DNA from 3 places in the Neisseria sp. 27098_8_112 genome. Region 1 is predicted to be linked to each of the others. Evidence: predicted binding sites of a transcription regulator. Region 1 holds the regulator's gene; each other region holds the start of a gene.
What was found. The regulator FNR, encoded in region 1, switches genes on or off when oxygen is low (the NO sensors DNR and NnrR bind a similar motif). The targets are predictions, from matches to a motif close to TTGATNNNNATCAA.
Positions count from the first base shown of each region.

Region 1 (10,660 bases):
CAAGCCGGCCTCGATTTGATCGAATGGCAAAACAGCAACAAAAACAAATAAAAACTTGCATAACCCGTGTGAAATATCCTAAAATTAGCGGTTTCTATATATCCGCATTTTTCAAAAGGACTCAAAATGGTAGTTATCCGTTTGGCTCGCGGCGGCTCAAAACACCGCCCTTTCTTCAACGTAGTCGTAACTGACTCTCGCAACCGTCGTGACGGCCGCTTCATCGAGCGCGTAGGTTTCTACAACCCCGTTGCCAACGAAAAACAAGAACGCGTACGTTTCGACGCAGACCGCATCAACCACTGGGTTGCTCAAGGCGCAAAAGTTAGCGACGCAGTTGCCAAACTGATTAAAGAGCAAAAAATCGCTGCTTAATCAGCTAAAACGACCATGACAGACACTCAAAAACGGGTAGCCATGGGCTACATCAAAGGCGTATTCGGCATTAAAGGCTGGCTTAAAATTGCCGCCAACACCGAATATACCGACAGCCTGCTGGACTACCCAGAGTGGCAGTTGTGCAAGGATGGCAAAACCCTGGATGTTGTGCTTGAGGCAGGTAAAATTGTCAATGGCGAACTTCAGGTCAAATTTGAAGGTATAGACGATCGCGACCAAGCCTTTGCCTTGCGCGGCTATACCATCGAAATCCCCAGAGAGTCATTCGCCCCTACTGAGGAAGACGAATACTACTGGGCAGATTTAGTCGGCATGACCGTCATCAATAAAGAAAACATCGTCCTCGGCAAAGTCAGCAACCTGATGGAAACCGGTGCAAATGATGTTTTGATGATTAAAGGCGAACACGGACAAGTCCTGATTCCCTTTGTCTCCAACTATATCGAATCTGTCGATACCGACAGCAAAACCATTATCGCCGACTGGGGTTTGGACTACTGATGCTGATTCAAGCCATCACCATTTTCCCGGAGATGTTCGACAGCATTGTCGAATATGGCGTTACAGGCAGAGCAAGAAAACAAAATCTTTGGCAGTTTCAAGCCATCAATCCCCGAAAATTTGCCGACAACAAACTTGGCTATATTGATGACCGCCCCTTCGGAGGTGGTCCGGGAATGATTATGATGGCACCGCCGCTTCAAGCGGCAATTGAAGAAGCCAAAGCAAACGCGCAAAAACCTGCCAAAGTAATTTATCTCAGTCCGCAAGGTCAGCCGCTGACACATAAAAAAGCCGCAGAACTTGCCGAACTGCCCCATCTTGTTCTTCTATGCGGACGCTATGAAGGCATAGATGAAAGACTGCTACAAAGCAGTGTGGACGAAGAAATCAGCATTGGCGACTTTGTCGTCTCGGGTGGCGAATTACCCGCCATGATGTTGATGGATGCCGTCTTAAGATTGGTTCCGGGTGTATTGGGCGATATACAGTCAGCCGAACAAGACTCGTTTTCAGACGGCCTTTTAGACTGTCCTCATTACACCAAACCCGTAGAATTCCAAGGCATGATCGTTCCCGATGTCTTACGCTCAGGAAATCATGGCTTGATTGCCGAGTGGCGATTGAAACAATCTCTACAACGCACTTTAGAGCGCCGACCTGATTTATTGGAAAAGCGCAGTTTAATCCCAAAGGAATCCCGCCTCTTAAAAGAAATCTTGCAAGAGCAACAGGAAATCCAATCATAACTTAGGAAAAACAAATGAACTTGATTCAACAATTAGAGCAAGAAGAAATCGCTCGCTTGAACAAAGAAATCCCTGAATTCGCTCCAGGCGACACCGTTGTCGTATCTGTACGCGTGGTTGAGGGTTCTCGCAGCCGTCTGCAAGCATACGAAGGTGTTGTTATCGCTCGCCGCAACCGTGGCCTGAACAGCAACTTCATCGTTCGCAAAATCTCTAGCGGCGAAGGTGTAGAACGTACTTTCCAACTGTACTCTCCTACCGTAGAAAAAATCGAAGTTAAACGCCGTGGTGACGTACGTCGCGCCAAACTGTACTACTTGCGCGGCCTGACCGGTAAAGCAGCTCGCATTAAAGAAAAATTGCCTGCTCGCAAAGGTTAATAGCCTTCATCAAAAACCCACTTCAATGAAGTGGGTTTTTTGTTTTTATACAAAAACTCCTTGTCTTTCTTACACAATCCTGCAAGCTAATCACAAAACACATCTCACGCATAAACTTAAACAGAATCGTAACTTCCCTACCTCTTTTAACCTTTATACAAAAGGCCGTCTAAAACAAAAGATTCAGACGGCCTTTAATCACATCAGGCGGTTATTTAAACCATCTTGCCAATGTCGGAATACGCGACAACAACAGTGTATCCAAAATCCAAATAACAGCGATTGCGGCAATGGCTGTTGGGAAAATCACAGCCAAAATCAGAAGTGGCACAGCCATTGCCCACCATACCGGCAATTTGATTTTCTGTGCAGGAGGAACCAAACCATGTGCTTCTGAAGGACGGCGTTTCCACCACATCACACAGCCGCTGACGCAGATGAAGATGACCGCCAAGCAGAACAAAACGTTCGCCAGCACGCTCCACCAGCCCAGTGTACCCATATGCAAAGCAATGCTTGCCGCCATGAATTTACCAAACCAGTTGTAATCATCGAAATGAATATCAGCCAGGATTTTGCCACTGTATTGATCAATGTGTACCGTACGATCCGCAGTCGGGCTAATCATATCGTAACTCATTGAGTCTTGTGACAGCGTCCATACACCGGTCTCACCCTTAGGCAAATTAAGCTGATAGCGACCTTTAAAGCCAATTTCGCGCGCAAAGCGGTCAACCGTCTCCAACGTCATCGGCTCACTCGGATTAATACCGTTTTCGCCCATTGTCGTACCAGAAACCGGCATAGGCGTCAGTTCCAAAATCCATGGCACTTCTTTGGATTTACCGTCGTTCAGCACATCACCATGGGTTGGTACAGAAGATACCGGATTAGGCTCCACACCCCATTTACCCACAGGAAATTGGCTCCACGCCTGAACCACTTTACCGCCCAAAATACCTGCCCAAGCAACGCCCGACAGGCAGAACAGCAATAAAATCAAAGAAACCCAAGAGCCAAATGCACCGTGCAGGTTGCGCCACCAAGAACGACCTTTGCCTGCTTTAGGCAAAAAAACAGCCTTCAGACTACGCTGTTTTACCCACCACAAATAAATACCGGTCACAATCATGATGATGGTTAGCGACGCAGCGGTTTCCAACAGGTAGTCACCTGTCGCCCCTAGCATAATATCGCCGTGAATTTCATCCATCGTGTGATACCAGCCTTGCCCGCGCGGCATCGTATTCACAACTTTTGCTGTATAGGGATCAACAGCAACCATAGTGGCTTTATCGTCATTGTTTACGCGGAATACGGCAACCATATCATCTGCGCGCGGCGCAATATATTGCACCACAGAGGCAGTTTCCGGATTCACAAACTGTCTGGCAGCTTCAGCCTGAGCCGACAAAGGCTGAACCACTGCCTGCGGCGTAACATGTATCCGCTCGCCTTCTTTACCGGTAATATTGGCAAATAGCAGCATTCCCAACCCTGTAACAGCCAGCAGAGTTAAAAACGGCTCAACCAAAAGTCCGGCATAAAAATGCCATCGCCAAACAGTCAAATAACGGCGGTTAGCCTGTTGTTCATTTTGGGAAGTTGGTTTTGTTTCCATATATTCTCTTTATATAGTTAAAGCAGACTAATTATTACGAATTAGCATCAGACATTTTAATCAAAAACATTCATTTAAGAAACCGTTTTTCCCATGCAGCTTTGAAATACTTCAATATTTAGTTTTCAGGCCGTCTGAAAAAACAAAATAGACAGAAAACAACACTTTACTGAAAATCCGTTTTAATCATTGCGGTTTCGGCAGAATTTGGTAGAATACAGGCATTACTTATTTATTCATCAAGCCGCCAAGCTTTGGCGGCTTGTATTTTTATTTCCAATCCGGCTACCGCGTGTGGCCGGATAAAATTTTAAAAGCATCATCATGCTTTCATGGAGAACTCAATGCAAAAAATCCCTTTGACCGTCCGTGGTGCAGAATTGTTGAAACAAGAACTTCAACACCTCAAAAGCGTAGCACGTCCAGAAGTCATTGAAGCCATCGCCGAAGCACGTTCGCACGGCGACTTGTCTGAAAACGCAGAATACGAAGCCGCCAAAGAGCGTCAAGGCTTTATCGAAGGCCGCATCGCCGAGTTGGAACACAAACTCTCTATGGCGCACATCATCAACCCTGCCGAAATCCACGCCGAAGGCAAAATCGTATTCGGCACAACTGTGACACTGGAAGATTTGGAAACTGAAGAACAAGTTACCTACCAAATCGTCGGTGAAGATGAAGCAGACATCAAAGAACGCAAAATCTACGTTGGCTCCCCCATTGCCCGCGCCCTAATCGGCAAAGAAGAAGGCGACATTGCAGAAGTTCAAGCACCCGGTGGCGTGCGTGAATATGACATCATTGCCGTACAATATATCTAAATAAACAAAAGGCCGTCTGAAAACATTTTCAGACGGCCTTTTGTTGTATCTAAAAACACCATAATCAAAGAAAGTGAAATCTTCCCAGGAGAAGCATAATGAATCTACTGTACAAAATTATCCAAACCGCTGCCGCCATGTGGCTTGGTATGCAGCTGACAGCAGGCTATGTTACTGCCCCTATCCTGTTCCGCATCCTGCCCAAAATGCAGGCAGGAGAAATTGCCGGCATTTTATTTGCGATTACAGCACTATGTGGCTTAGTTATTTTTGGCGCAGCCTATGCCTTTTTAAGAAAACCGCTGGCCTCACTTTCTTGGTGGATCTTGGTGCTTTGGCTACTCTTAGCCTGCAACCATCTTTTGGTTACGCCGGTTATCGAGGCACACAAGTACGGGCTGGATAACTGGCTCTTGTCTCTAGTAGGCGGTACATTCGGCATTTGGCATGGCTTATCCAGTATTATCTTTTTAATCTGTACGATACTGGCAGCCATGTGCGTATGGAAATGGCCTAGGCCAAACTAAACTGTTTTAATAAAAGGCCGTCTGAAAATAAATCTTTCAGACGGCCCTTCTTATTTTGAAATCACGAATTATCTTGATTACTCAAATACAAGCCATAAAAAAATGCCCCGCATATCGCAGGGCATTTTTCACAAACCGATTAAGGTTTAGCGTAACCGTGAACGCCATTGTAAGGAGCTGGGATCCAACCTTCATCAGTAGCAGGCAATTCGCCTTGACCTTCGATAGTTTGGCCTGGAGCAACTTGACGAGTAACAACGCTGCGGATTTTAACGTCAACGCGGCGATCAGGCTCGATACAAGCGATAAGAGCAGCACGTTTCTTAGCTTTAGAAACTTTTTTGCCCAGTTTAGCAACTTCAGCTTCACAAGTAGCAGTCATGCGAGCTTGAGATTCGCCCAAACCTACTGCAGAGATTTTGCTAGAAGCAACGCCACGCCCTACCAAGTAGTTAGCCACTACGTTAGCACGACGCTCAGACAGAGCTTGGTTGTATTCTTCAGAACCCATGAAGTCAGTGTGACCTTCAACACGTACAGTTTCTACGTTTTTGTTGCTCAGGCGTTGAGCCAAAGCGTCCAGGTTTTCTTGAGCTTCAGGACGCAGGTTGTCTTTGTCGAAGCCGAACAGAGTTTTAGTAGACAGGGAAACAGTTTCATCAACATACTCAGGAGCTTGTTGTACAGGAGCAACTGCTTCGCGGTCACCACATTCAACACGGCCTTCGGTAGCTTTGTCGAAGTAGCTGTTTTTCCAGCATTCGCCGTAGTTGTTACGGACGATTTCTTGAGATTGGCTGCTTACGGTGTAACCGTGTTTGGTGTGCGCTTCGCTGGCCATAGCGGTGCCAGAGGCAACCAAGGCAACGAACAATGCGCTTAATTTCAGCTGTTTGGTCATTTTATTCCCTCATCAAATTGTTATGCGGCGGACTAGGAAAGCAACCGCTGCAAAGTACCAATATACAGGCCGCAGTATCAAAACAGCGGCAAATCGGATATATCAGGTTGCACTATAAAGAAGCGCAAGGCAAACTGTCAATACTCGATGCCTTCAAACAATCATGAAGTGCCTGCTTCCTAGTAGTTAATCATGCCGAAAAATCAATCTTGTGTCATTAATTTAGGGCAAAATCAGACAATTCACCTACCTAAAGTTGTACAAAAACAACAAAACCCCTTTCCCTCTTCTTTCCTGAATTTCCTGTTTTCATATCATTAAAAGATATTTTCATTAAAAACAACCATTTTCAAAACTCGGGGCAAAACCGGGCAAAATATGTTAAATTACAGACCGTTTGTCGCACAAAATCCACAATAACAACGTATCCGATACTGTCACCATGAAACTGCAACAATTACGTTACGCCCTTGAAGTTTACCGGCACAATCTGAATGTCTCCGAGGCTGCCGATGCGCTTTTTACATCCCAGCCCGGCATTTCCAAACAAATCCGCCTGCTTGAAGAAGAATTGGGTATCCAAATTTTTATCCGCAGCGGCAAGCGTGTGGTTTCCGTTTCGCAACCGGGCAAAGCCGTATTAGAGATTTCAGAACGGATTTTGCGTGATGTACAAAACATTAAAAATATCGGCAGCGAGTTTACCGATCACGACAGCGGCTCGCTGACCATTGCCACGACGCACACCCAAGCGCGTTATGCATTACCTAAAATCGTTGCGGAATTTGTGAAAAACTACCCCAAGGTCAATTTGACCATCAAACAAGGCAGCCCTTCTGCCATTGCGCAAATGGTCAGCAGCGGCGAAGCTGATTTGGCAATTATTACTGAACGCATTGACGATCATCCTGAGTTGGGCAAGCTGCCCTGCTATGAATGGAATCATGCCGTCATTGTTCCACACGACCACCCTCTTTTGGACTGCCGCAATCCTTTAAGCCTTGAAGATTTGGCTTCTTTTCCGCTGGTTACTTACGAATTTGCTTTTAATTCCGGCAGCAGTATCGCGCGTACATTTAATAAAGCGCATATCGAGCAACCTGATGTTGCCTTATCGGCTGCCGATACGGATGTATTGAAAACGTATGTACGCTTAGGCTTGGGCGTTGGTTTGATGGCCAAAATGGCGTACGATCCCGCGGTTGATCAAGATTTACAGCTGATTGATGCGGCGCACTTATTTGAACCGTCGCCCACTTGGATAGCCTTACGCTCGGATACTTACCTGCGCGGTTACGCGTATGACTTTATCCAGATGTTTGCACCGAAACTGACCAGAGAAGTAGTCGACCGCATTCTGTACACGCCGGTTGTTGAAGATTTTTCAATTTAATATCTGACTATAACTTGCGTAACTTAACAATTATTCTTTAATTCTTGTTAAAAGGCCGTCTGAAATATTTCAGACGGCCTAAGATTCAGATAGCGTGCGAACAACCGGAAACCATTTTCTTCAAGGTTGTCGCATCTAAGATTTTGATGTGCTTGTGTTCAACCGAAATCAAGCCTTCATGATGGAATTTAGACAAGGTGCGGCTGACTGTTTCCAGCTTCAGCCCCAAATAGCTGCCGATTTCCTCACGCGACATCCGCAAGATAAAATCATTGGCGGCGAAGCCTCGTGAATAGAGTCGCTGAGACAGGTTGAGCAAGAATGCTGCCAATCGCTCTTCAGCGCGCATATTGCCCAAAAGCAACATAACGCCCTGATCTCGGACAATTTCACGACTCATCAAGCGGAAAAAGTGAGAACGAAGGCTGGGAATATCCTGACCGAGTTCTTCAATATGTGTAAACGGAAGCTCGCATACCTCGCTGTCTTCCAAAGCCACAGCATCACAGCTGTGAATATGGGAACAAATCCCATCCATACCGATCAGCTCGCCCGACATAAAAAAGCCGGTTACCTGATCTCGTCCATCTTGGCTGGCGACTGTTGTCTTAAAGAAGCCCGCACGGATGGCAAACAAAGAGGTAAACGGCTCGCCGGCACGGAACAGGTATTCACCTTTTTTCAGACGGCGGCTTTGACGAATAACCGCGTCCAATTGTGAAAATTCGTTAGGCATCAGTCCTACAGGCAAACACAGCTCGCGTAAAGAACATGTGGAACACAAGGTTTTCATTTGATGTGTTGCATTGTGTGTGGCCATAACGCACCTTTAATTTGCTTAGTTCTCTCAATCCCTGATTAAGCCGAATAACTATTGACCCATGTCAAAGTCGGCATATCATTATGAGGCATTCTACCAAACTATCGAAATTTTGACTAAAATTTTCCCTAATTTCCTTACTTCATACTACAAGCCCCGACCATGAAAATCATCCCCATCTCAAATAACACCAACACAAACAATGAATTACCGGAATTCGACCGCGAATTGATTGCCAGTTTGCCATCAAGCGGTCCACGTTATACATCCTATCCGACCGCCGACCGCTTCCATGAAGGCTTTAAAGAAGCCGAATATATCCAAGCTTTAAACCTGCGCAACATGGGCGCGCTCAACAAACCCCTTTCGCTCTACATCCACATCCCCTTCTGCAATACCATCTGCTACTACTGCGGCTGCAACAAAATCATTACCAAAGACAAAAGCCGTGCCGATGCCTATATCCAATATCTGGAAAAAGAAATGGAGTTGCTGGCACCGCATTTGGGCGGACGACACCAGCTTGCACAACTCCACTTCGGCGGCGGCACGCCCACATTCCTGAGCGACGACCAACTCGAACGCGTATTCGACATGATCCGCAAATACTTCCAGCTGATTCCCAACGGCGAATACTCCATCGAAATCGACCCGCGCAAAGTCAGCCGCGAAACCGTCCTCAAACTGGGCAAACTCGGTTTCAACCGCATGAGTGTCGGTATTCAAGACTTTGACCCTAAAGTGCAGGAAGCCGTCAACCGCATTCAAAGTTATGAAGAAACCAAAGAAGTGATTGATGCCGCGCGTGAAGCCGGGTTTAAATCGGTCAGCGTCGATTTGATTTACGGCCTGCCGCACCAAAACACCGAAAGCATCAAAACCACCATCGATACGGTCTTATCCCTCGATCCCGACCGCCTTGCCCTTTACCACTACGCCCACCTGCCGCATATCTTCAAACCGCAACGCCGTATCGACACCAATGTCGTCCCCGGCAGCGAAGAAAAACTCGATATGCTGCAATATTGCGTTCAAACCCTGACCGAGCGCGGCTACGTTTTCATCGGTATGGACCACTTTGCCAAACCTGACGATGAACTCTCCATCGCCCTCAAAGAAGGCTTCCTGCAACGCAACTTCCAAGGCTACTCGACCTATGCCGACTGCGACTTGGTGGCGATCGGCGTGTCCTCTATCGGCAAAATCGGCAGCACCTACTCCCAAAACGAGCGCGACATCGATGCCTATTACGCAGCACTCGACGCCGGACACCTGCCCATCATGCGCGGCTACCAGCTTAATCAAGACGACATCCTGCGCCGTAACATCATTCAAGATTTGATGTGCCGCTTCTCGCTTGATTATCAAATTTACGAAAGCGTGTTCGGCATTCCGTTTAGCCGTTATTTCGCGGTCGAGCTGGAAGACATGAAACAACTGGAAACCCTCGGTCTGGTTCGTCTCAAACCGCACGGTCTGACCGTTACACCGAAGGGCCGTTTCCTGATCCGCAACATCGCCATGGTATTCGACTACCATTTGCGCCATAAAGAAACCAAAGCCAAATACTCACAAACCGTATAAACAGGAATGGAAAAGATGATATATTGGCCTGTCAATTATTAAAATAAGTTAATTTCTTATGTTTATGTTTTTAATAGGTATTTAGTTATTGCATTTTCAACAGAAACGACAAAGAACGGCTGTTTTTACAGCCGTTTTGTTTTGTATGAAATTGTTAAACCGTCTGATGACGCGCTTTATCAAACGGTTTTTTAGTCTTGTGTATATAAAAGGCGATTTTTGCCAATTTCCGCATTAGTGCAACAATGATTATCATCTTAGGCTTTTTTGCCGCTTCCAAATTGCTTACAAGTTGAGGAAATGCATTCATGCGGTAGGCAACAAGGGCAGGCATAAACAAAGCCCGTTTTAATTGGCGGTGTCCGTATCGGCTCAATCTGCCTTTTTTATTGACACTTGTCCCTGATTGTTCAATTTTTGGACTTAGACCGGCAAAGGCTACAAATTTATTCGCTGTTTCAAAATTCTTATCTGTCAAGTGTCTTAGTAGGATCACTGCGGTTTCTTTTCCTATTGCCGGTATGATTTGCAGGTTTTGATATTCGATATTTAGGCTTTCTTTCTGTTTTATCATGCCATCTATCCGCTTTGATGTCTGATCTATTTTTTCTTCAAGTAGTTCTATGATTGCTTCATGGGTTGATTTTATGTAGATGTCTTTTGCAGTATGCAACCTGTTTTGTGTTTCTTTTTGCTGTTCCTTGAGTTGTTGCAGCAGATTAACCAACTTATAGAGTATTGGATTTTCAGACGGCCTAAACGGTGTCAGTTTGTCTAAGTGTCGGTTTGCAAATTCGGCGATAAGTTTTGAATCTGCTTTGTCTGTTTTGGTATGGCTAAACTGACTTTTTGCGTATTCTTTTATTTTCAAGGGATTAATTACATAAACGGTATAGAGTGCGCTCAAATATTCTGCCGCCTGTTCGTAGTAAATGCCTGTTGCTTCCATACTTATGGCAATTTT
Region 1 covers NZ_JAPWBB010000002.1:71,413-82,072, forward strand. The annotation lists gene O3682_RS01905 (bifunctional acetate--CoA ligase family protein/GNAT family N-acetyltransferase) at 1-51, shown strand, start outside; gene rpsP (30S ribosomal protein S16) at 127-375, shown strand; gene rimM (ribosome maturation factor RimM) at 391-900, shown strand; gene trmD (tRNA (guanosine(37)-N1)-methyltransferase TrmD) at 900-1,649, shown strand; gene rplS (50S ribosomal protein L19) at 1,664-2,029, shown strand; gene O3682_RS01930 (PepSY-associated TM helix domain-containing protein) at 2,241-3,650, opposite strand; gene greA (transcription elongation factor GreA) at 3,995-4,471, shown strand; gene O3682_RS01940 (DUF4149 domain-containing protein) at 4,570-4,998, shown strand; gene O3682_RS01945 (OmpA family protein) at 5,138-5,899, opposite strand; gene O3682_RS01950 (CysB family HTH-type transcriptional regulator) at 6,342-7,292, shown strand; gene O3682_RS01955 (fumarate/nitrate reduction transcriptional regulator Fnr) at 7,378-8,112, opposite strand; gene hemN (oxygen-independent coproporphyrinogen III oxidase) at 8,275-9,696, shown strand; gene O3682_RS01965 (IS110 family RNA-guided transposase) at 9,851-10,660, opposite strand, start outside.

Region 2 (10,660 bases), on a different contig from region 1:
TAATTTATTGATTATTAATGTATTTTCTTATTTCTTCAGCGTTTTCTAAAATAATAGCTCCGGCAGAATGCATTTCCTGCCATGCAGATTCAACCGTTTCCGGAGCAATGCCACGGCAAGCAGCCTGATTGACAATGACTTTCCAAGCCCCGCCTTTAAGCAACTGTAAAACCGTTGTCTTCACACAATAATCCGTTGCCAAACCGCCGACAATAACTGTATCTGCATTTTGACAGCGCAACCATTCGATCAAACCTGTACTGAGCTTTTCCTCAATATCGTGAAAACATGCGCCGTAAGGATGCAACTCAGGATCAACGCCTTTCCAAACGCAATAATCGTATTCTTTGGCTGAAGGCAGGCCATCCAACAATTCATAGCCATATGTTCCAACCATCGCATGCGACACCCAAGTCAAATCCGCATCGGACAAACCCGTCGGTTTCAACATATCAACAGGATTATCCACAAGCCATTTTGCCGTGGCATGATGCGCATCTTTCGTCATCACGCGTAAATCCGCCAATGCAGCTTGGGCATTGAGTTCATCCGCAATCAGATGACCTTCGGTAACAGGCAATTCTTTCGGACACAAAGGCGTAAACGTTTTTTGTGCATCTACATCGATAGAAACAATCATGGATTAATTTAACCTATTGATTTTATTTTATATTATTCAAATTGAGCATTTATTGCCCATGTACGGACATTTGGAATAAATGCTTTGTATTATAACAAATTACTACCGCAAAATGTGGGAAAACATCTGTGATATGATGACAGTTTGCACAGAATATTTATCCACAAATTATGTCCTATTCGATTACGCCTATTGCAACCGTTCATTCCCCCTACAAACAAAAATTCGGCATTGCCCGCCAACCCGGTTTGGTTCCTGCAGCAGAAATTTGCATTGAACTCACTCCTGAATTTACCGCAGACAGCGTTCGGGGCTTGGAATATTTCGACTATGTGTGGATAAGCTTTATTTTTCACGGCGTATTGGATGAAGGTTGGGCGCAAATGGTGCGTCCGCCACGGCTTGGAGGCAAACAAAAAATGGGCGTATTTGCCACGCGCAGCCCGCACCGCCCCAATCATCTCGGTTTATCCCTGCTGAAACTCGAACGAATCGAAACAGGCAAACCTGTTCGCATCTATTGTAGCGGTGCAGACCTATTGGACGGTACTCCGGTAGTGGATATCAAACCCTACATCCCGTTTGTTGAATCCAAACCTGACGCATCATCAGGCTTTGTCAGCGGCAAACCTGAAGAATTGAACGTTGTCTGGGTAGAAAGTACTCTTACGGAACATTTATCCACAGAAGAAAAACATCTCATTGAGCAAAGCATTGCCCAAGATCCCCGCCCTGCCTATCAAGATATTCCCGAACGGGTTTATGTAATGAATATTGCGGATTATGAAGTACAGTTTAGGATAGAAAAAAAATGTGCCACTGTGATTAAACTATCCACAATCTGAATTACCAATTTAATCTATCTACATACAAAAGGCCGTCTGAAATGTTCAGACGGCCTTTTAATCATCCACAGACTGATTGATTCAGTCTGTTATCCTTTAGATTTTGCTGGCAAAAAATTCCAAGGTGCGAACCAATTGGCAAGTGTAAGACATTTCATTGTCGTACCAAGCAACGGTTTTCACCAATTGTTTATCGCCAACTGTCATCACGCGGGTTTGAGTCGCATCGAAGAGTGAGCCGTACTCGATACCGATAACGTCGGAAGAAACGATTTGATCTTCAGTGTAGCCTAAAGCATCGTTGGCGGCAGCTTTCATGGCTGCATTGATTTCTTCTTTGGTAACAGGACGTTCGAGAACAGAAACCAGTTCGGTCAAAGAGCCTGTAGCAACAGGAACGCGTTGGGCAGAACCATCAAGTTTGCCATTCAATTCAGGGATAACCAAGCCGATGGCTTTAGCGGCACCGGTGCTGTTCGGTACGATATTCAAGGCAGCGGCACGGGCGCGGCGGAAGTCGCCTTTGCGGTGTGGCGCGTCAAGGGTGTTTTGGTCGCCGGTATAGGCATGGATGGTAGTCATCAAGCCTTCGACGATACCGAATTCTTTTTGCAATACCGCAGCCATAGGAGCCAGGCAGTTAGTCGTACAAGAAGCGGCGGAGATAACAGTTTCGCTACCATCCAAAATATCTTGGTTTACGCCGTATACAACGGTTTTCACATCATTGCCGCCAGGAGCCGAAATCACAACTTTGCGCGCACCGGCACGGATATGGGCTTCCGCTTTGGTTTTATTGGTAAAGAAACCGGTACATTCGAGGACGACGTCCACACCCAGCTCGCCCCAAGGCAATTCTTCAGGATTAGGATTGGCAAATACTTTGATTTCTTTGCCGTTAACAACAATAGCGTCGTCTTTCAATTCGGCAGAGCCTTCAAAGCGGCCTTGAGTACTGTCGTATTTGAAGAGGTGCAACAGCATGTCTGCAGGAGTCAAGTCGTTAACAGCAACGACTTCGATACCTTGGGCTTTTTCAATTTGACGCAATGCCAGACGACCGATACGGCCAAAACCATTAATCGCTACTTTAATACTCATTTTGCTACTCCTAATTAGATGGAATGGGAAAAATTTCTCAGTGAGGCCATTGTATCCTGAAATAAAATTACTTTCTAGGATTTCAGATGATTACTTTTAAGTTGTTTGATTTAAATAAAGAAAACATGAAATTCTTGTTTGTAGGAAAATATCAGGTAAATCGAATCAGACTTAGCTTTTGATATTTTATTTCATAAAAACCATTTTCCAATCTTAAAAGTTTCATAAGTTTATGGAAATCATAAACTTAGTTCTATTTCTCCATATTTTGCCATTTTTGTGTTGATAATTCAGTGTTTTCTTCAAATCATAGTATTTTAATTCTTAAAATGATGATTTTGATGAAGAACTAAACTATCTGTGGATAACGGAATAACTTTCTTTAAAACCAATTTGATAATTCCTTTTTATCTTTGAGGCCAACCCCAACTGAATACCGGAATAAAAAAGGATAGAATCTTAGTTCTTCTATTTTTCTGTGGATAAAACCCAAATTACCCACTTCAATTTCACATACTATTGTGGATAATTTAAATCTAGAGGTTTCTCTCGCAAAACATCCATATTGGCAAATACTATTAAAAATGATGGCTTGTTTTTTCCTTTTTAACGTATCATTTGCCCATCAGACTTTTTAAAAGGAAGCAATTATGTTGCAACGGACTTTAGCCAAATCAGTAAGCGTTACCGGCGTCGGCCTGCATTCGGGCGAAAGGGTCGCTCTGACTTTGCATCCTGCCGAAGAAAACAGCGGTATTTCGTTCCGCCGTACTGATTTAAGTGGGGAAATGGGCGAAATGATCAAATTGAATCCTTATTTGATCAACGATACCCGTCTCTCTTCAACCATCGTTACCGATAAAGGTGTGCGCATCGGCACGATTGAACACATTATGTCGGCTCTGTCTGCCTATGGCATCGACAATGCCTTGATTGAATTGAACGCGCCTGAAATTCCGATTATGGACGGCTCCAGCCTGCCGTTTATTTACCTATTACAAGATGCAGGCGTTGTCGATCAAAAAGCCCAAAAACGTTTTCTAAAAATCCTCAAACCCGTTGAAATCAAAGAAACCGGAAAATGGGTGCGCTTTACGCCTTATGACGGCTTTAAAGTTACTTTAACCATCGAATTTGATCATCCCGTATTCAACCGAAGCGCACCTACTTTCGAGATTGATTTTGCAGGAAAATCCTATATCGATGAGATTGCCCGCGCCCGTACCTTCGGCTTTATGCACGAAGTGGAAATGATGCGCGCCCACAATCTCGGACTGGGCGGCAATTTGAATAACGCCATCGTGATTGACGACATAGATGTTTTGAATCCGGAAGGTTTGCGCTATCCCGATGAATTTGTCCGCCACAAAATCCTTGATGCGATTGGCGATTTGTACATTGTCGGCCATCCGATTATCGGCGCATTTGAAGGTTACAAATCAGGCCATGCCATCAATAATGCGCTGTTGCGCGCCGTTTTGGCAGATGAAAGCGCTTACGAATGGGTTGAGTTTGCCGATGACGAAGACTTGCCTACCGCTTTTCACGAGTTGCCGGCAGCCTGATAGAAAATAGATAAAGCAGTCCAATGAAAAGGCCGTCTGAAAGGTTCAGACGGCCTTTTCATGTCATTTTCCACAAGTAATTATCCACATATCCATCCCTTTTATCTTATTGAAAAATAAAAATATTAAAATTTAACGTTATTCTTATACACATCTTATCCATATATTTTCCCAAACTAAAAAGGCCATCTGAAAACATAAAAGTTTTCAGATTGCCTTTGCATGTCAAACCGATAAAATCAATCGCCCATGACCTTGCCTTCACGGCGCGGGTCAGCACCGCCAAGCAAACCGTCTTTGCCGATCACAATGCCTTGTACGCCGGAATTCAAATCGCGGATTTGGACTTTGTAGCCCAATTTTTCCAACGCAGCCGCTTTATCCGCAGCAGCGGTTTTATCCTCGATTTCATACTGGCTGCCGCGATTGAGCATATTCGGCAGTGAAATTGCCGTCTGAATGTCCATACCCCAGTCGATATGCGCTACCAGCGTTTTAGCGACAAAACCGATAATGCGGCTGCCGCCCGGCGAACCGACCGCCATATAAGGCTTGCCGTCTTTCATCACGATGGTCGGTGCCATTGAAGAACGTGGCCGTTTGCCGCCCGCCACGCTGTTGGCAACGATTTTACCGTCCTCTCCGACAGGATTGAAGGCAAAATCGGTTAATTCGTTGTTGAGCAGATAGCCGTTTGCCATCAGCCCCGAACCGAACGCGTTTTCAATCGAAGTCGTCATCGATACAACGTTGCCGTCTTTATCCACAACCACCAAATGACTGGTGGACGGCAGCTCGACCGCCATGCCTTGCGCGTATTCCTTGCCGAACTTGCCTGCCTGAATAGTTTCCAACGCCTTGTCAGCCTTGCGGATTTCTTCGGCACGCGGTTTCAAATAAGCCTGTGAAATCATGGCGCGGGTCGGAACGTTCACAAACGCAGGATCGCCGATGTAATGATCGCGGTCGGCAAACGCAATCCGTGATGCATCGCCTATCCAGCGCCAACTATGGATATTTTCCGCACCCAACCCCTTCATATCCTGATTCTGCAATACGCCCAAAATCTCGCCCAAAGTAATCGCGCCCGAACTTGGCGCGCCCATGCCGCAAACTTCATATTCACGATACGGCGCACAAACCGGCTTACGCTCGATAACTTGATAGTTTTTCAAATCCGCCATGCTGATTTTGCCGGGGTTATCCACAGCACCGGTAACGGCACGGACAATATTCTGCGCCTGCGCGCCCTGATAAAACGGCGCGCTGCCTTTTTCCGCCAACAAGCGTACGGAACGCGCAAATTCAGGATTTTTCAAAACCGTTCCCGCAGCTAAAGGCTTGCCGTCAGGTAGGAAATAGGTGGCGGTTTGTGGATAACGTTGCAAAGGTTCCAAATTTTGCTCGATGGATTTCGCCATACGAGGAGAAACGGCAAAACCTTGTTCCGCCAAAGTAATCGGTTTCTCAAACAAACTTGCCCACGGCAATTTGCCGTAACGCTTGTGGACATCTTCCAGCAGCTTCGGAATCCCCGGCACACCGACCGAACGGCCGCCGACCACAGCTTTCATAAAGCCCATCGGTTTACCGTTTTCGTCCAAGAAAAGTTCCGATGTTGCCGCTTTCGGTGCTGTTTCTCGGGCATCAAACGTCGTCAGCTTTTTCGCCTTATTGTCCCAATACACCAAAAACGCGCCGCCGCCCAATCCTGAAGATTGCGGCTCAACCAGTCCCAAAGTTGTCTGCATTGCGATCATCGCATCTATCGCACTGCCGCCGCGCTTCAAAATTTCATAACCGGCTTCAGTTGCCAGCGGATTGGCAGACGCCGCCATATAATGTTTGGCGCGGATTAATTTCTGCTCCGTGAGCCCTGTTCCTTGCTCCGGCGCATGGTTGTCCACAGATACAGAGGGCAGGGCAACTTGAGGCTTTTGAACCGGCTGTTGCGCACAAGCAGCCAAAATCAAAACGGATAACAGATTAATACTAAAGGAAAACTTCATATGCACACCTTATTGAAATATTTTCAGACGGCCTTTTCCCAGCTTAAATAAAAGGAAATATGAAAATAGCTTGAAATAAAAAACCATTTGACTATTTCTCTAGTCAATCAGTTCCAATTGGAGAAGTATAAAACAGGCTAAGATTGTGCACAGGCAAAAAGTTACCCACAGAATGAAGCAGCAGGAAATTTTTACCCACATCTGCAAACAAGGCCGACCTTACTTTATCCTCATCAAAAAATATCAGCTAAGTATTTGAAAAATTTATGTAATCAAAGTTATCAACAAGCTGTGTCAGCACTCAATATCATCTTCTATTTATTATTTAAAATCTAATTTATAGTTTGTTTTCCCAAAGGTAAAGGCTGTCTGAAACGTAAAGGCATCTTTTCAAAAAATTAGATAGTTAAGGATTGTTAAATCTCTGTAAATCAGATAGAGTTACGGTTGATAAATTAAATTAATAATGGAGCTTCCATCAATGAAAGGCGATATCGGCGTAATCGGCTTGGCCGTTATGGGTCAAAATTTGATTTTGAATATGAACGATCGCGGTTTCAAAGTCGTGGCGTACAACCGGACCACCGCTAAAGTAGACGATTTTCTCAACGGCGCAGCTAAAGGCACCAACATTATCGGTGCCTATTCATTGCAAGATTTAGTGGATAAACTGGAAAAACCGCGCAAAATCATGATGATGGTACGCGCAGGTTCTGTCGTGGACGACTTTATCGAGCAACTTGTCCCGCTTTTGGACCAAGGCGACATTATTATTGACGGCGGCAACGCCAACTATTCCGATTCCACCCGCCGCACCCACGAGCTGGCGGCAAAAGGCATCCGCTTTATCGGTGCCGGTGTATCCGGTGGCGAAGAAGGCGCGCGTCACGGCCCGTCTATCATGCCTGGCGGAGATGAAGCCGCATGGCCTGCCGTCAAACCGATTTTCCAAGCCATCTCCGCCAAAACGCCTCAAGGCGAGCCTTGCTGCGACTGGGTCGGCCGCGACGGTGCGGGCCACTTCGTCAAAATGGTGCACAACGGCATCGAATACGGCGACATGCAGTTGATTTGTGAAGCGTACCAATTCATGAAAGACGGTTTGGGTCTGTCTTATGACGAAATGCACCAAATCTTCAACGAGTGGAACAAAACTGAACTGGATTCTTATCTGGTCGAAATTACCGCCGCGATTTTGGGCTACAAAGATGAAAACGGCGAACCTTTGGTCGAAAAAATCCTCGATACTGCCGGACAAAAAGGCACAGGCAAATGGACCGGCATCAATGCCCTCGATTTGGGTATCCCGTTGACCCTGATTTCCGAAGCCGTATTTGCACGTTGCGTGTCCGCGTTTAAAGACCAACGCGCCCAAGCAAACAGCCTGTTTGGCAAAACCATTACCCCGATTAAAGGCGACAAAGCCGCATGGGTGGATGCTTTGCGCCAAGCCCTGTTGGCGTCCAAAATTATTTCTTATGCACAAGGCTTTATGCTGATTCGTGAAGCCAGCGAAAACAACGATTGGGCATTAAATTACGGCAACACCGCCCTCTTGTGGCGTGAAGGCTGCATCATCCGCAGCGCGTTCTTGGGTAACATCCGCGACGCATACGAAGCCAATCCTGATTTGGTCTTCTTGGGTTCCGATCCTTATTTCAAAGGCGTATTGGAAACCTGTCTGCCTGCATGGCGTAAAGTGGTGGCCAAAGCGATTGAGTGCGGTATTCCGATGCCTTGCATGGCTTCCGCCATTACCTTCCTTGACGGCTACACTTCCGAGCGTCTGCCGGCCAACCTGCTGCAAGCGCAACGCGACTACTTCGGCGCGCACACTTACGAGCGTACCGACAAACCGCGCGGCGAGTTCTTCCATACCAACTGGACAGGCAAGGGCGGCGATACCGCTTCAACCACATACGATATTTAATTTGCCTGGGCAAACAAAAGGCCGAATTAGGAAGAACAACAGTTACAGAAGGCATTATGTGTAAATGCTCTCTGAAGGTAGATGTGTTTAAACTTGTTGAAAGCCGTTAACAGGCAGAGTCTTTGCAAAAAACTCTTTATCCGACAGCCGAATCCCAAACACAGGATTTCGGCTGTTTTCGTTCTAAAATCTTCCTTTATCTTCCCAAAATTATCCTTTCCTTCTTCGAATACTTAATCATTAGGTATTCGGATCGTTTTTTAGGCGTAAATAGGTGTACTAGCTTATGGACGGTTTTCAGTAAGTTCAAACAAACCTACCTTCAGAGGGCTTTACGTATAATGCTATCTTGTAAGCAATCCTCTTTCAAATATTGCTGGTTTTCCATACTGTCGTAGCCTTTGTTGGCATAAATTGTCATGGCTTCTATTAGGTCTTCCAAAAAAGGAAATAGGTTTAAGAAAACAAAGAATTATTTACATAGCAGGTTAATAAAAATAAGACTATAAGACCTCTAAATGGCGTACCACCTTTCAAGCTTTACCATATTATAAAATTTCATAAAGTGGTACTGTTCCTTTTGTCGGTGTTCCGAATACCTAAACGGAAAATTATCATGACACATTATCATTAGGGTACGGGTCTTATCATTAGTCTGCGGTCGGGCGAAGAGGGTAAATTTCTAGCCGATGTTGTTCTACACACAGGTAACTGCTGTAGCGCATTGCTGTGATATTCCATGTAGGTGCACTTAGTATACGGATAGAGGTCCAATAATATCGCAGCCTGTCTTGGCTGCAGTACGGTTAGTTAAATGGCCACATACAGTTTTCGAGAATTATCATCAATAACAATAAATAGGCAATCCCTTAGATCGGTTATTTTTGATTTTGCAATAAAGGCAGCCATTTGGTGTTGCACCATTTCTTTAGGATAGGATTTGTTGTGGCGTTTGGCCTGTTTTTTTAAGTTTTTCCTCAATAGTTTTCTCAACTTTAGCTAACCACTTTATATCGTATTTTTCTTGTTTGAATTGGTTGTTGGTGCTGTTTTGTGGTGTAAATAGTGAGGGTACGGTAGATGGTTATGCTGCTTTGGTATTATCGGGACAGAGAAGTAACAGTGATTTTATCCTGTATATAGGCTCGCCAAACGGCTTAATGTTGGAAAGGTATGGGGCGGGTATTTTTGTGGATGTTCATGGTATTATTATTTTTCGCATACTGAAAAAAACACTAGAGTTTCTTACATCTAAAGCCTCTCTGAAACATAAGCAGGTTAAACTCTCACCTAAATCTCACCATTTCCATAAGGAGCCGCCATGTCCCATCTGCAAACCATCGCTGAACACCTGGCCAGCCGCCGTCAAACCGTTACCTGCGCCGAGTCCTGCACCGGCGGCCTGCTTGCAGGTGCACTGACTTCCATTCCCGGCAGCTCGCAATGGTTTCATCAAAGCTTCGTCACATACAGCAACCAAGCCAAACAAGACCGCCTCGGCGTCATGCCCGATACCTTGCTGAAACACGGTGCGGTCAGCCGCGAGACCGTCTATGAAATGGCACGCGGCGCAAAGGCCGTCGCGCAAGCCGATTACGCCTTGAGTATTTCAGGCATCGCTGGCCCCGGCGGCGGCAGCGCGGCCAAACCGGTCGGCACAGTCTGGTTCGGCCTGGCCACGCCCGAAGGCTCGTTTGAGCAAACCGCGCTTTTCACAGGCGATCGCGAAGCAGTAAGGGCGCAAGCCGTCGAATACGCATTGGCTTTCTTGGCGGAACACTTGGTTTGATAGAAAAAACTCAGGCCGTCTGAAATCTGGAAATCAGGTTTCAGACGGCCTTTTTATCTATTCAAACCATCGGCGGATTTATACGCCCAAAAGCTCTTTTCCGAGGAAGCTGCCTTTTTCGACACCCGGCAGGATGAAGAAATAGCCGCCGCCAAACGGGCTGATGTATTCCTCCAGCGGCTCACCGTTGAGCAGGTTTTGCACGAAGATGAAACCGTCGGCAAGGTTGGCCTGATAGCAGATGAACACCAAGCCGACATCGAGCTGGCCGTTGGCGGCGAGGCCGCGCGAGTAGTTGAAAGCGCGGCGGTAGAGCAGGTGTTTTTTCATAAACTCCGGATCGCGCGGATTGGCAAGGCGCATATGGCTGTCTTTGGGCGTGATTTTGCCGTCGGGGTCTTTGGCGAAATCGGCGGTGTCGCCTTCTTTTTTGCCGTCCATGGGCGCACCGCTGTATTTGCGCCGGCCGAAAATATCGGTTTGTTCCTGCATCGGGGTGCGGTCCCAAAACTCGACAAAGTGGCGGATGAGGCGGACGGCCTGATAGCTGCCGTTTTTCGCCCATGCCGGTTCGTCCAAGCTGTTGGCGGCAACGCCCGTCCACAGGACTTGATCGGCGACTTTGGGATCTTCGACTTTGGGATTGCCTGAGCCGTCGCGGAAACCTAAAAGATTGCGCGCGGCAATGGCGCCGGGTTCGGCTTTAGGGAGCCAACCGTCTATGCTCCAGCGGATCACGGCAAACTGGGCGGTATTTTTGATGATGTCGCGCAGGGCGGCT
Region 2 covers NZ_JAPWBB010000006.1:2,844-13,503, reverse strand. The annotation lists gene O3682_RS05145 (nicotinamidase) at 5-640, opposite strand; gene tsaA (tRNA (N6-threonylcarbamoyladenosine(37)-N6)-methyltransferase TrmO) at 811-1,485, shown strand; gene gap (type I glyceraldehyde-3-phosphate dehydrogenase) at 1,582-2,586, opposite strand; gene lpxC (UDP-3-O-acyl-N-acetylglucosamine deacetylase) at 3,237-4,151, shown strand; gene ggt (gamma-glutamyltransferase) at 4,391-6,160, opposite strand; gene gnd (decarboxylating NADP(+)-dependent phosphogluconate dehydrogenase) at 6,642-8,090, shown strand; gene O3682_RS05115 (CinA family protein) at 9,412-9,879, shown strand; gene efeB (iron uptake transporter deferrochelatase/peroxidase subunit) at 9,958-10,660, opposite strand, start outside.
Region 2: gnd (decarboxylating NADP(+)-dependent phosphogluconate dehydrogenase) is a predicted target of FNR. The motif match lies at 6,384-6,397, and genes of this name have one in related genera.

Region 3 (10,660 bases), on a different contig from region 1:
CTTTATCGCCCTGCAGCCAGCCTTCGTTCACGAAGTAATGGTTTTCCATTCTTGCGATGGCAAGGGAGGCTTGCGGGTCTTCATCCACGTCTTTGGGTTCAAACTGAATAAGGTAGCTTTCCCAATCTGCCCATGATTTAGCTGCTTTGAGGCGCGTAGCTTCATCTTCGCTGAACAGCATTTCATGGTAGGCTTTGATTAGGGCTTGGCGTTTGTTTTCCGCTACGGGGGCGATGAATTTTTGCCATTGAGCCGGATAAATTTGGCTGACGCCGCCTGCTTCGTTCAACCATGCCATTTCAGACGGCCTGCACAGGAAAATACCGCGCAAAACTAAGCCACTGACGCGCTCGGGATGGGTTTCGGCATAAGTCAGCGACAAGGTGCTGCCCCATGAACCGCCGAAAACCAACCATTTTTGAATGCCGAGCATTTCGCGTACTTTTTCAATATCGGCAACCAAATCCCATGTAGTATTGTCTTCGATACAGGCATAAGGTTTGGAGCGTCCGCAACCTCGTTGGTCGATAATAACGATGCGGAAATACTCTGGGTTGAAAAAGCCTCGACAGGCCGGTGATGCGCCTGCTCCGGGGCCGCCATGCAGGAAAATCACGGGATGGCCATCAGGATTTCCTGATTCTTCCCAGTAGATTTCGTGAATGTCGGATACGCGCAAAAGGCCGCTATTTCTTGGTTCTTGAATCGAATGCATGAGCTTTCTCCTTTGTCTGATGAATATGTTGATTGTAACACTTTGCCTGCTGATTTTTCAGACGGCCTACATAGGTTTATCGCAACAAATGGCGTAAAATAGCACTTTTTTGACAGGATTATTTATGGCTGACAACAAACAAACACATGCTGCACCCGAAGGACAACTTTTATTGCGTACGGTAGCCATGCCGCGCGATACCAATCCTAATCAGGATATCTTCGGCGGCTGGATTATGTCGCAAATGGATCTAGGCGGTGGTATTTTGGCGGCAGAAATCGCACAGGGACGAATTGTAACCGTGGCCGTTCAAGAAATGAATTTCATCAGACCGGTAAAGGTCGGCAACGTCGTGTGCTGCTACGGTCATTGCGTCCGCGTAGGCAATACTTCTTTGCAACTGAAAATCGAAGTGTGGGTGAAGACTTTGATGAACGACATGGTAACGGAAGACCGCCAACTGGTCACCGAAGCAGTGTTCACTTACGTCGCCATCGATGCACAAGGCAATCCGCGCCCTATCCCTCGCGAAGGCAATGCAAAGCTGGCTCATTTGTAAGTTTAAAAATTCAAAACAAGGCCGTCTGAAACCTCAACGTTCAGACGGCCTTTTTTCATACAGAAGCAAAATGTAATAATATTTCTTTTGAGCTAAAGCAAGGCGAAGTATCTGTTTTTTAGGTTTAATTCAGGCTGATTGATAAAACAAAGACCGTACACCGGCTCCCTATAACACTGCCCTACCGCGACAGTTTGCGCCACTTTTGAAACGGCGTTTCCTCCTCAATCCACTTTAAGGAACATCATGGCTTCGCGCGATTTATACCCACAGGAAATTTTACAGGTTGTTCTCGACAAAAGCTGCGCCAAAGCACAATCCAGCATCCCCACTCTGGCAATCTTGAGCATTTTGGCCGGCGGATACATCGGCTTCGGTTATCTTGCCTATTTAAAAGTAGTCAGCGGCATTCCGCACGAATGGGGCGGAGTTGCAACTTTACTCGGTGCCGCCGTGTTCCCAATCGCCTTGATTTGTATCCTGCTTGGCGGCGGCGAGCTGGTAACCAGCAACATGATGATCATGTCTTTAGGCAGATTGGCCGGACGGATTTCCTCCAAAATGCTGCTGCGCAACTGGGTTATCGTTTGCATGGGCAATTTGGTGGGCACGCTGGCAATGGCTTTTTTCCTCGGATACTATGTCGGTATGATTGAAGGCAGCGTGGCAGAAAAAACCATTGCTGTGGCGGAAGCAAAAGTCCATATGGATTTCGGCCGCGCTTTTGTATCGGCGGTCGCATGTAACTGGATGGTCTGCATGGGCGCGTGGCTGCACTTTGCCGCTAAAAACACAACCGGACGAATGCTGGCCATTTGGTTCCCCGTCATGATTTTCGTATTAAACGGCTTCCAACACCTTGTCGCCAATATGTTCGTTATCCCAGCGGGTATTCTGGCAGGCGCAAACATCACTTGGGGGCAGTTTTTCTTCAATATGATTCCCGTATTCCTAGGCAATGTCGTCGGTGGCGCATCCTTTGTCGGCGCATCTTATCTTTATACTTATAAAGATACGCTGAAAGATAGTGCCGAATAGCCTGCTTTATAAACAACAAAACCTGCTTTTGAGAAAGCAGGTTTTGTTTCAGACGGCATTGGTATTAAGTTTTAAAATCTATTTGGACACATTATTCAGATAAATCATCCAAACGAAAAAAGAGCCGTTTTTAAAACGGCTCTTTCCAATTCTTTGGTCGGAGTGAAAGGATTCGAACCTTCGACCCCTTGCACCCCATGCAAGTGCGCTACCAGACTGCGCCACACTCCGACTCGATAAGCTGTGAATTTTAGTTTCAAACGCTGATTTTGACAAGTGCTTTTTAGAAAAGGAAATTTACTCGTTTGAAAACATTTAAATTATTTGTAAGCAAAAAAAGGCCGTCTGAAACCGTTCAGACGGCCTTTGATTATCCAGGCAAATATCAAGCTTCAACCGGAATAATACCGATTTTAGCCTGCCATTGTTTTGGCGCAATGGCGTGAACCGATTCGCCGTTACTATCTACCGCAACGGTAACAGGCATGTCTTTGACTTCAAATTCGTAAATCGCTTCCATGCCCAATTCTGGGAACGCCAAGACTTTAGACGCTTTAATGGCTTTGGCAACCAGATATGCCGCGCCGCCGACAGCCATCAAGTAAACGGCTTTGTTATCGGCAATGGCTTGGCAAGTTGCTGCGCCGCGCTCGGATTTACCGATCATACCCAAGAGGCCGGTTTGTTCCAGCATTTGGCGGGTAAATTTATCCATACGGGTGGAAGTAGTCGGACCGGCCGGGCCAACAACTTCGTCACGGACTGGATCAACCGGGCCAACGTAGTAAATCAGTTTGTTGGTGAAATCTACCGGCAATTCTTCGCCTTTGTTGAGCATGTCAACCAAACGTTTGTGCGCGGCATCGCGGCCGGTCAGGATTTTACCGTTCAGCAACAATACGTCACCGGTTTTCCATGTAGCCACTTCTTCTTTGGTCAGATTGTTGACATCGACACGTTTGCCGTTGTCAGGGCTGTAAGTCAGATCCGGCCAGTCTTCCAAAGATGGGGCTTCCAGTTTGGCCGGGCCTGAGCCATCCAATTCAAATTCGATGTGGCGGGTTGCCGCGCAGTTTGGAATCATGGCAATCGGTTTGGAAGCCGCGTGGGTTGGGTAGTCAAGGATTTTGACATCCAGCACGGTGCTCAAACCGCCCAAACCTTGTGCGCCGATACCCAAGGCATTTACTTTTTTGTAGAGTTCCAAACGCAGGGCTTCGGTTGTAGACAATTCTGCACCTGAATCGGCTTTTTCTTTGAGTTCCTGAATATCGATATGGCTCATCAGGCTTTCTTTGGCCATCAGCACTGCTTTTTCAGGCGTACCGCCGATACCGATACCCAAGATGCCCGGAGGACACCAGCCGGCACCCATTTGAGGAACGGTTTTCAATACCCAATCAACGATATTGTCTGAAGGGTTGAGCATGGCAACTTTGGTTTTGTTTTCAGAACCGCCGCCTTTGGCTGCGCAAGTGACTTCGACTTTGTCGCCTTTTACGATTTCCATATGTACAACGGCAGGGGTATTGTCTTTGGTATTTTGACGTTTTCCAGCCGGGTCGGCCAATACAGAGGCGCGCAGTTTGTTGTCAGGATAGGTGTATGCACGGCGTACGCCTTCGTTAACCATTTCCTGTACGCTCATCTCGGCATCCCACTGTACATCCATGCCCACTTTCAAGAATACGGTCGCAATACCAGTATCCTGACAAATCGGACGATGGCCTTCAGCACACATACGGCTATTGACCAAAATCTGCGCCATCGCATCTTTGGCGGCAGGATTTTCTTCTTTTTGGTAAGCCTTGTATAAAGCCTGAATGTAGTCTTTAGGATGGTAGTAGCTGATGAATTGGAAAGCGTCGAAAATACTTTGGATAAAGTCTTCTTGCTTGATGACGGTCATGATTGTGTTCCTTTTCGGGAGTCATGGTAGGGAGGGTTTGTTTATTTCTTAAGAGACCGATTCTTTCAGACGGCCTTCAATAATGTAATAGTGCTTTCAAATGAATGACCCAGACAATATCATTTTCATACCTTATTGATTTAAATAGAATTTAATATCGCATTAAATCACTTGGTTATTGATAATCTATATCCACTGACCACTCACTTACATAGAAATAAAATTACATTATTTTTAAATGATAATCTTATTCCAAGGCCATCTGAAAATGCTTGCCTTAAGTATCTGAGAAAAAATTTAGTATCCTGTATTTAAAAGGAAACTACCTAAATTTCAGACGGCCTTTCTTATTTTCCAATACAATACATAATTGTAAAATCTGTGTTATTTTCTCCCTCAATCTTCTTGACTGATATCAAACTTGTTTGATTTTCTGAAATTTTATAACAGTCTTTTCACTTGCTCACATACCCAAATATTATTCAATATATACAACAATCTATGCAAAATCATCTAACATATAATAATGATTTTTACTAGTAAATATACGAATATTTTAAAATTTATAATAAAAAAGTAATTTTATTTTACTTTTAAAATCAAATTTTTGTAATAAATTTGTCTAAATAATAGGCATATTTTGTTTGCAATCCTCCTTCTATAAAACCTTAGGTTACCCCTATCATCAAAACCACTAAATTCTGATACACTTCGCCTTATATAGATAAACATTGATTTTAAAAGAATTTCTGAGTAAATCACTTGGATATTTTCCTCATACGCAATAAATGTAATAAAAATACAATTAATCAAATTACCCACTATTCCAACTTCCAATTTTACAGGAACAAACCATGAGTGAAAATTTGTTAACCCTGACCATAGACGGCCATGAAGTCAAAGCTTCCGCCGACTCGTCAATCATCCAAGCCTATGCCCGTTCAGGCAATGCGATTACTGCCAATGTCGGTTGTATGGGTCAAGGCGTATGCGGTTCATGCCGCTGCATGATTCGTAAAGAAGGCGAGCGCGAAGTAACCACTGCACTGGCATGCGAGACCAAAGTCGAAGAAGGTATGCAGGTCAGCTTCTTGGATTACTTTATTCCAGAGCACATCCAATATTACGACGTCGGCGAGATTGGTGATGGCTGGAACTGGTTGGACGATACCGCCAAAGCTTTCCCTGAAGCACAAAACTGCCGTCATTGCGGCGGTTGCAATCGAGCCTGTCCTAAAGGTTTGCAAGTGGAAAACGGCGTAGCGCAGGTAGTTTCCGGCGATTTCGGCGCGGCTGCGCTGACCTTTGACCAATGCGTGATGTGCAACCTCTGCACCCTCTCCTGCCCCGAACACATCCGTCCGAACCACTTGGGCCTGTTCGCCCGCCGTATGAAAGCGGCGCGTACGTTGCGCCCTGTGGATTTGATGCGCCGCCTGCGCGAAATCGACAGCGGCAAAATGAAAGTCGAATTTGAAGAGGAGTCAGTGTAATGGTTAACAAAATCCAAGGCATAGACTACGAAACCGCCCTTGCCAACCTGCGTGCGTCCTCATTGGAGCTGCGCGGCGATTTACCTGAAAAAAACGAATTACTGAGCCAATTTCACCCTGACTATCAGGCAAATGCACGTGTGAAACTGCCTATCGGCCCAAACCAAGGCGATTACTGTCATCCTGATTTGGCCAAACTCTTAATCAGTCAGCCTCTGATTGACGACTATGATTTGTCAGGCGCAGAACATTTGAACACTGACGTATTGGTCATTGGCGGCGGCGGAGCAGGCGCGGCAGCGGCATTGTCTGCAACCGAAGCAGGAGCGCGCGTGATTATGGCGAACAAGCTGCGTATCGGCGACAGCAATACCGTAATGGCCGAAGGCGGTATTCAGGCGGCGGTCGGCGCGGAAGACAGCTTGCAGCAACACTTTGACGACACCATCAAAGGCGGCCACAACGCAGGCAAAAAAGAATTGGTGGCGCAAATGGTTACCGATGCACCATCTGCCATTCGTTGGCTGATTGGCTTGGGCATGACTTTTGACTTGGCTAAAGGTGCAGACAACAACGGAATGTTAAGCCGCAAACGCGCAGGCGGTACGACCGTACCGCGCATCCTGAGCTACCGCGACTTTACCGGCCTCGAAATGATGCGCGTGCTGCGCGAGGCGGTCGAACTCGACGAAAACATCACCCAACTCAACCGCCACCCCGCCATCGAATTATTGTCGGACGAACACGGCCGCTGCGTCGGCGCGATTTTGTACGATTTGGAAAAACGTTCTTTGGTGTTGGTTCACGCCAAAGCCGTAGTATTGGCAACCGGCGGCAGCGGACGCCTGCATTTGCAAGGTTTCGCCACTTCCAACCACTATGGCGCGACTGCAGACGGCCTGGTAATGGCTTACCGTATCGGCACCAAACTGCGCGATGTCGATTCTTTCCAATATCACCCAACCGGCGTTGCCCACCCTCCACACTTGGCAGGCGCGCTGATTTCTGAAGCCGTGCGCTCTGCAGGCACCAAGCTGGTCAACGGTTTGGGTGAACGTTTCGTTGACGAATTGCAGCCGCGCGACGTTGTTGCCGCCGCCATTTTGCGCGAGTGCCGCGAAGGCCGCGGCGTGGTACGCGACGGTCAAGTCGGCGTATTCCTCGACACCCCGCGCCTGATTGCTAATGACCCTGACGTATTGAATCGTTTGGTAACACTCGGCCACGTTGCCCACAAATGCGACATTGACCCTGTTGTTGAACCGGTCATGATTCATCCGACCCTGCACTATCAAAACGGCGGTATCGAAATCAACGGCGACGGCGCAACCTGCGTCGAAGGCCTCTATTGCGCCGGTGAAGTAACCGGCGGCATTCATGGCCGCAACCGCCTGATGGGCAATGCGCTTTTGGACATCATCAGCTTCGGCCGCCGTGCCGGTAAAGCCGCGGCAAATTGCGGCCTGCCGCTGAAAAAAGTACGCGGCGGTGTCGGTCACGTCCACGACCTGCAACGCGAAATGACCCGTGCCGGTCTGACCAGCGACATCAAAGCCCCCGTTTTATATCCCGACTACGGCAAATTCGATTTGCGCGAACACGCCGGTTTGCAGGAGCAACAATCATGAATCAAGCCAATCAAAACTTACTGCATCCTTCCCGCCAAGTCGGCGCAGATTTAGCCGCATGGCGTAAAGTCGGCGGTGGCGAAGGTCTGCTGGCTGCGCTTGCCGATCCTCAAAGCATTGTTTCCAAACTGCAAGATGCCAATCTTTGCGGTATGGGCGGTGCAGGTTTCCCGACTTGGCGCAAATGGGAGGCCGCCGTTGCCGCCCAAAGCAAAAATGGCGACAAATATGTTGTCTGCAATGCCAACGAAGACGAACCGGGTACATTTAAAGACCGAGTACTGCTGGCAAATACGCCGCACCAAGTCATCGAAGGCGTCCTGATTGCCGCCGTTGCCTGCCGTGCCAACAAAGCGATTCTGTACGTCAACCCTCATCAAACCGAATCCATCGCTTCCATCACACCGGCCATCGAGCAATGGAAAAACAGCGATTTGTTTATCCGTATCGAAAACTACTTGGGTAAACCTTTGGACTTGCAACTGGTTGAAACTTCAGGACGTTATATCGGCGGTGAAGAAACTGCCGTGATTTCATGGCTGGAAGGCGGTTTCCCCTTCCCCCGCCGCAAGCCGCCTTTCCCTGCCGAAAGCGGTGTCAACGGTGAGCCGACCCTTATCAACAATACCGAAACCTTCGCCAATATTCCACAAATCCTTGCTAAAGGTGCGGAATGGTACAAATCTTTGGGTTTGGGCGATGCAGCCGGTACGAAACTCTACTCACTCTCCGGCGACGTATTGAACCCGGGCCTGTACGAACTGCCGATGGGCACGACCCTGCAATCGCTGATTTACGATCACGGCGGCGGTATGCTTGAAGGCCGCACGTTTAAAGCCGTATTTACCGGCGGCCCGTCAAACACGCTTTTGACCGTAAAAGATTTGGATGTGCCTTTGGACTTCGTTTCCGTACGTGAACGCAAATCCAGCCTCGGCACCGGCGCGATGATTGTGATTTCCGAAGGCACCAGCGTGGTGCGCAAAGTGGCTGAGTATGTGGAATTTTTCGCTTCCAATTCATGCGGTCAATGCCCACCTTGTAAAGGCGGCACATTCCAGCTTTCCCGCCTGCTCAACCGCGTGGACACCGGCATCGGCACTCCCGACGACCTGCGCGCCCTGCAAAGCCTGTGCCAACTGTTGCCACGAAGCGGCCGTTGCGGTTTGATTGACGGCGCGGTAACTGTGTTGCAAAGCTCGTTGCGTACCTTCCCCGAAGAATACGGCCTACCGCAAGAACAGGAGTAAAACGGCGTTGTTTTCAGACGGCCTGTTACTGTGAAGGCCGTCTGAAAAACGATACCCGAATCCCTTTCTCTTCTTTCCAAGATGGAAGAGAAGCCCAATAAGAAAAATACCTTCCGAACCTACCAAAATACGTTCAGACAGGCTTCAGTAACACTCAGGCCGTCTGAAAACAGATTTCCCAATACTTCAATCCTCAAATTAGGAGATTCAACATGGGCTTCAAGCCAATTCCTGCCGCGGTCGCACTTGTGCTGACGCTGCTTATCTGGTTCGTTATCCCCGTTCCTCAAGGCGTATCGCCTGACGCATGGCATCTTTTAGCATTATTTGTCGGCATCATTGCCGGCATCATCGGCAAAGCCATGCCTATCGGCGCAATGGCGATTTTGGGCATTACCTTGGTTGCACTGACCGGCGTGACCAACGAAAAAGCCGCCGACGCAACCAAAGACGCTTTGAGCAGCCTCAACAACTCACTCATCTGGATGATCGGTATCGCCATCATCATCTCGCGCGGCCTGTTGAAAACCGGCTTGGGTATGCGTATCGGCTACCTGCTGATCTCCCTCTTCGGAAAACGCACGTTGGGCGTAGGTTACAGCTTGGCACTGGCCGACTTGGTTATCGGTCCGGTAACGCCGAGTAATACCGCGCGCGGCGGTGCCATCGTGCATCCGATTATGAAATCCATTGCCTTAAGCTTCGACTCCGACCCTAAAAAAAGTACGGAAGGCAAAATTGGTAAATACCTTTCACTGGTCAACTTCCACTCCAATGTGATTACCTGTCTGATTTTTATCACTGCCACCGCACCCAATCCGCTGGTAGTCGAATTGGTTGCCAAAGCCACCAATTCGCAAATCCAACTCTCTTGGGGCACTTGGTTCTTGGCAATGGTCGTACCCGGCCTGCTTGCCATGCTGCTGATGCCGCTGGTGCTGTATTTCCTGTATCCACCTGAAATCAAACAAACCCCTAACGCCACTGCATTGGCAAAAGAGCATTTGGCTGCCATGGGGCCGATGAAGCGTGAAGAAAAAATCATGCTGGGCATTTTCTTGGTTCTGCTGCTGTTATGGGCGGGTATTCCCGAGATGTTGTTCGGTGTGAAAGTTGATGCTACCGCCACCACCTTCCTCGGCTTGAGCCTGTGTCTGTTGACCGGCGTATTGACTTGGGAAGATGCGTTGAAAGAAAAAAGCGCGTGGGATACCATTGTTTGGTTTGCTGCCTTGGTGATGATGGCAAACTTCCTCAACAAACTGGGCCTCATCAGTTGGTTGTCCGACTCCATGCAAAACGGTATCGCCCACATGGGCTTGGGTTGGGAAGCCGGTTGTGCCCTGTTGATGCTGGCCTACCTCTACGCCCACTACGTTTTCGCCAGCGGCACGGCACACGTTACCGCCATGTTCGGCGCATTCTACGGCGCAGGCTTGGCCTTGGGTGCACCACCGATGCTGTTTGCCCTGGTTATGGCATCCGCTACCGGCATCATGATGTCGCTGACCCACTACGCCACCGGTTCCGCTCCTGTAATTTACTGCTCCAACTATGTAACCATGACCGAATGGTGGAAAGCCGGCTTCATCATGAGCGTGCTCGAAATCCTGATTTTCGGCACTGTCGGTATCTTGTGGTGGAAAGTTTTGGGCTACTGGTAACCTTCTGGCTTATTTAAAACTCAGGCCGTCTGAAAACTCCAATTTCAGACGGCCTTTTGTTACAATTTCATTTTTACCGAACACACTCAATTACCGTGAAAATACTCATCCTCGGCAGCGGCCAAGTCGGCTCGACCGTCGCCCAAAACCTTGCCTCCGTTCCCAGCAACGACGTTACCATCATCGACATCGACGAAAAAGCGCTCAACCGCATCAGCAGCCGCCTCGATGTCCAAACCATCGTCGGCAACGGCGCATCGCCCTTTACCCTCGAACAGGCAGGTGCGGCGGACTCCGACCTCCTGCTTGCCCTGACCCGCAGCGACGAAACCAACATCGTTGCCTCCAAAATCGCCGCCGACCTGTTCAACATCCCCGGCCGTATTGCACGCGTACGCTCAAGC
Region 3 covers NZ_JAPWBB010000001.1:109,630-120,289, reverse strand. The annotation lists gene pip (prolyl aminopeptidase) at 1-715, opposite strand, end outside; gene yciA (acyl-CoA thioester hydrolase YciA) at 840-1,274, shown strand; gene O3682_RS00550 (formate/nitrite transporter family protein) at 1,521-2,312, shown strand; tRNA gene O3682_RS00545 (tRNA-Pro) at 2,467-2,543, opposite strand; gene O3682_RS00540 (fumarate hydratase) at 2,698-4,221, opposite strand; gene O3682_RS00535 (2Fe-2S iron-sulfur cluster-binding protein) at 5,076-5,714, shown strand; gene O3682_RS00530 (FAD-binding protein) at 5,714-7,342, shown strand; gene O3682_RS00525 (complex I 51 kDa subunit family protein) at 7,339-8,592, shown strand; gene O3682_RS00520 (DASS family sodium-coupled anion symporter) at 8,805-10,256, shown strand; gene trkA (Trk system potassium transporter TrkA) at 10,352-10,660, shown strand, end outside.
Region 3: O3682_RS00550 (formate/nitrite transporter family protein) is a predicted target of FNR. The motif match lies at 1,362-1,375, and genes of this name have one in related genera.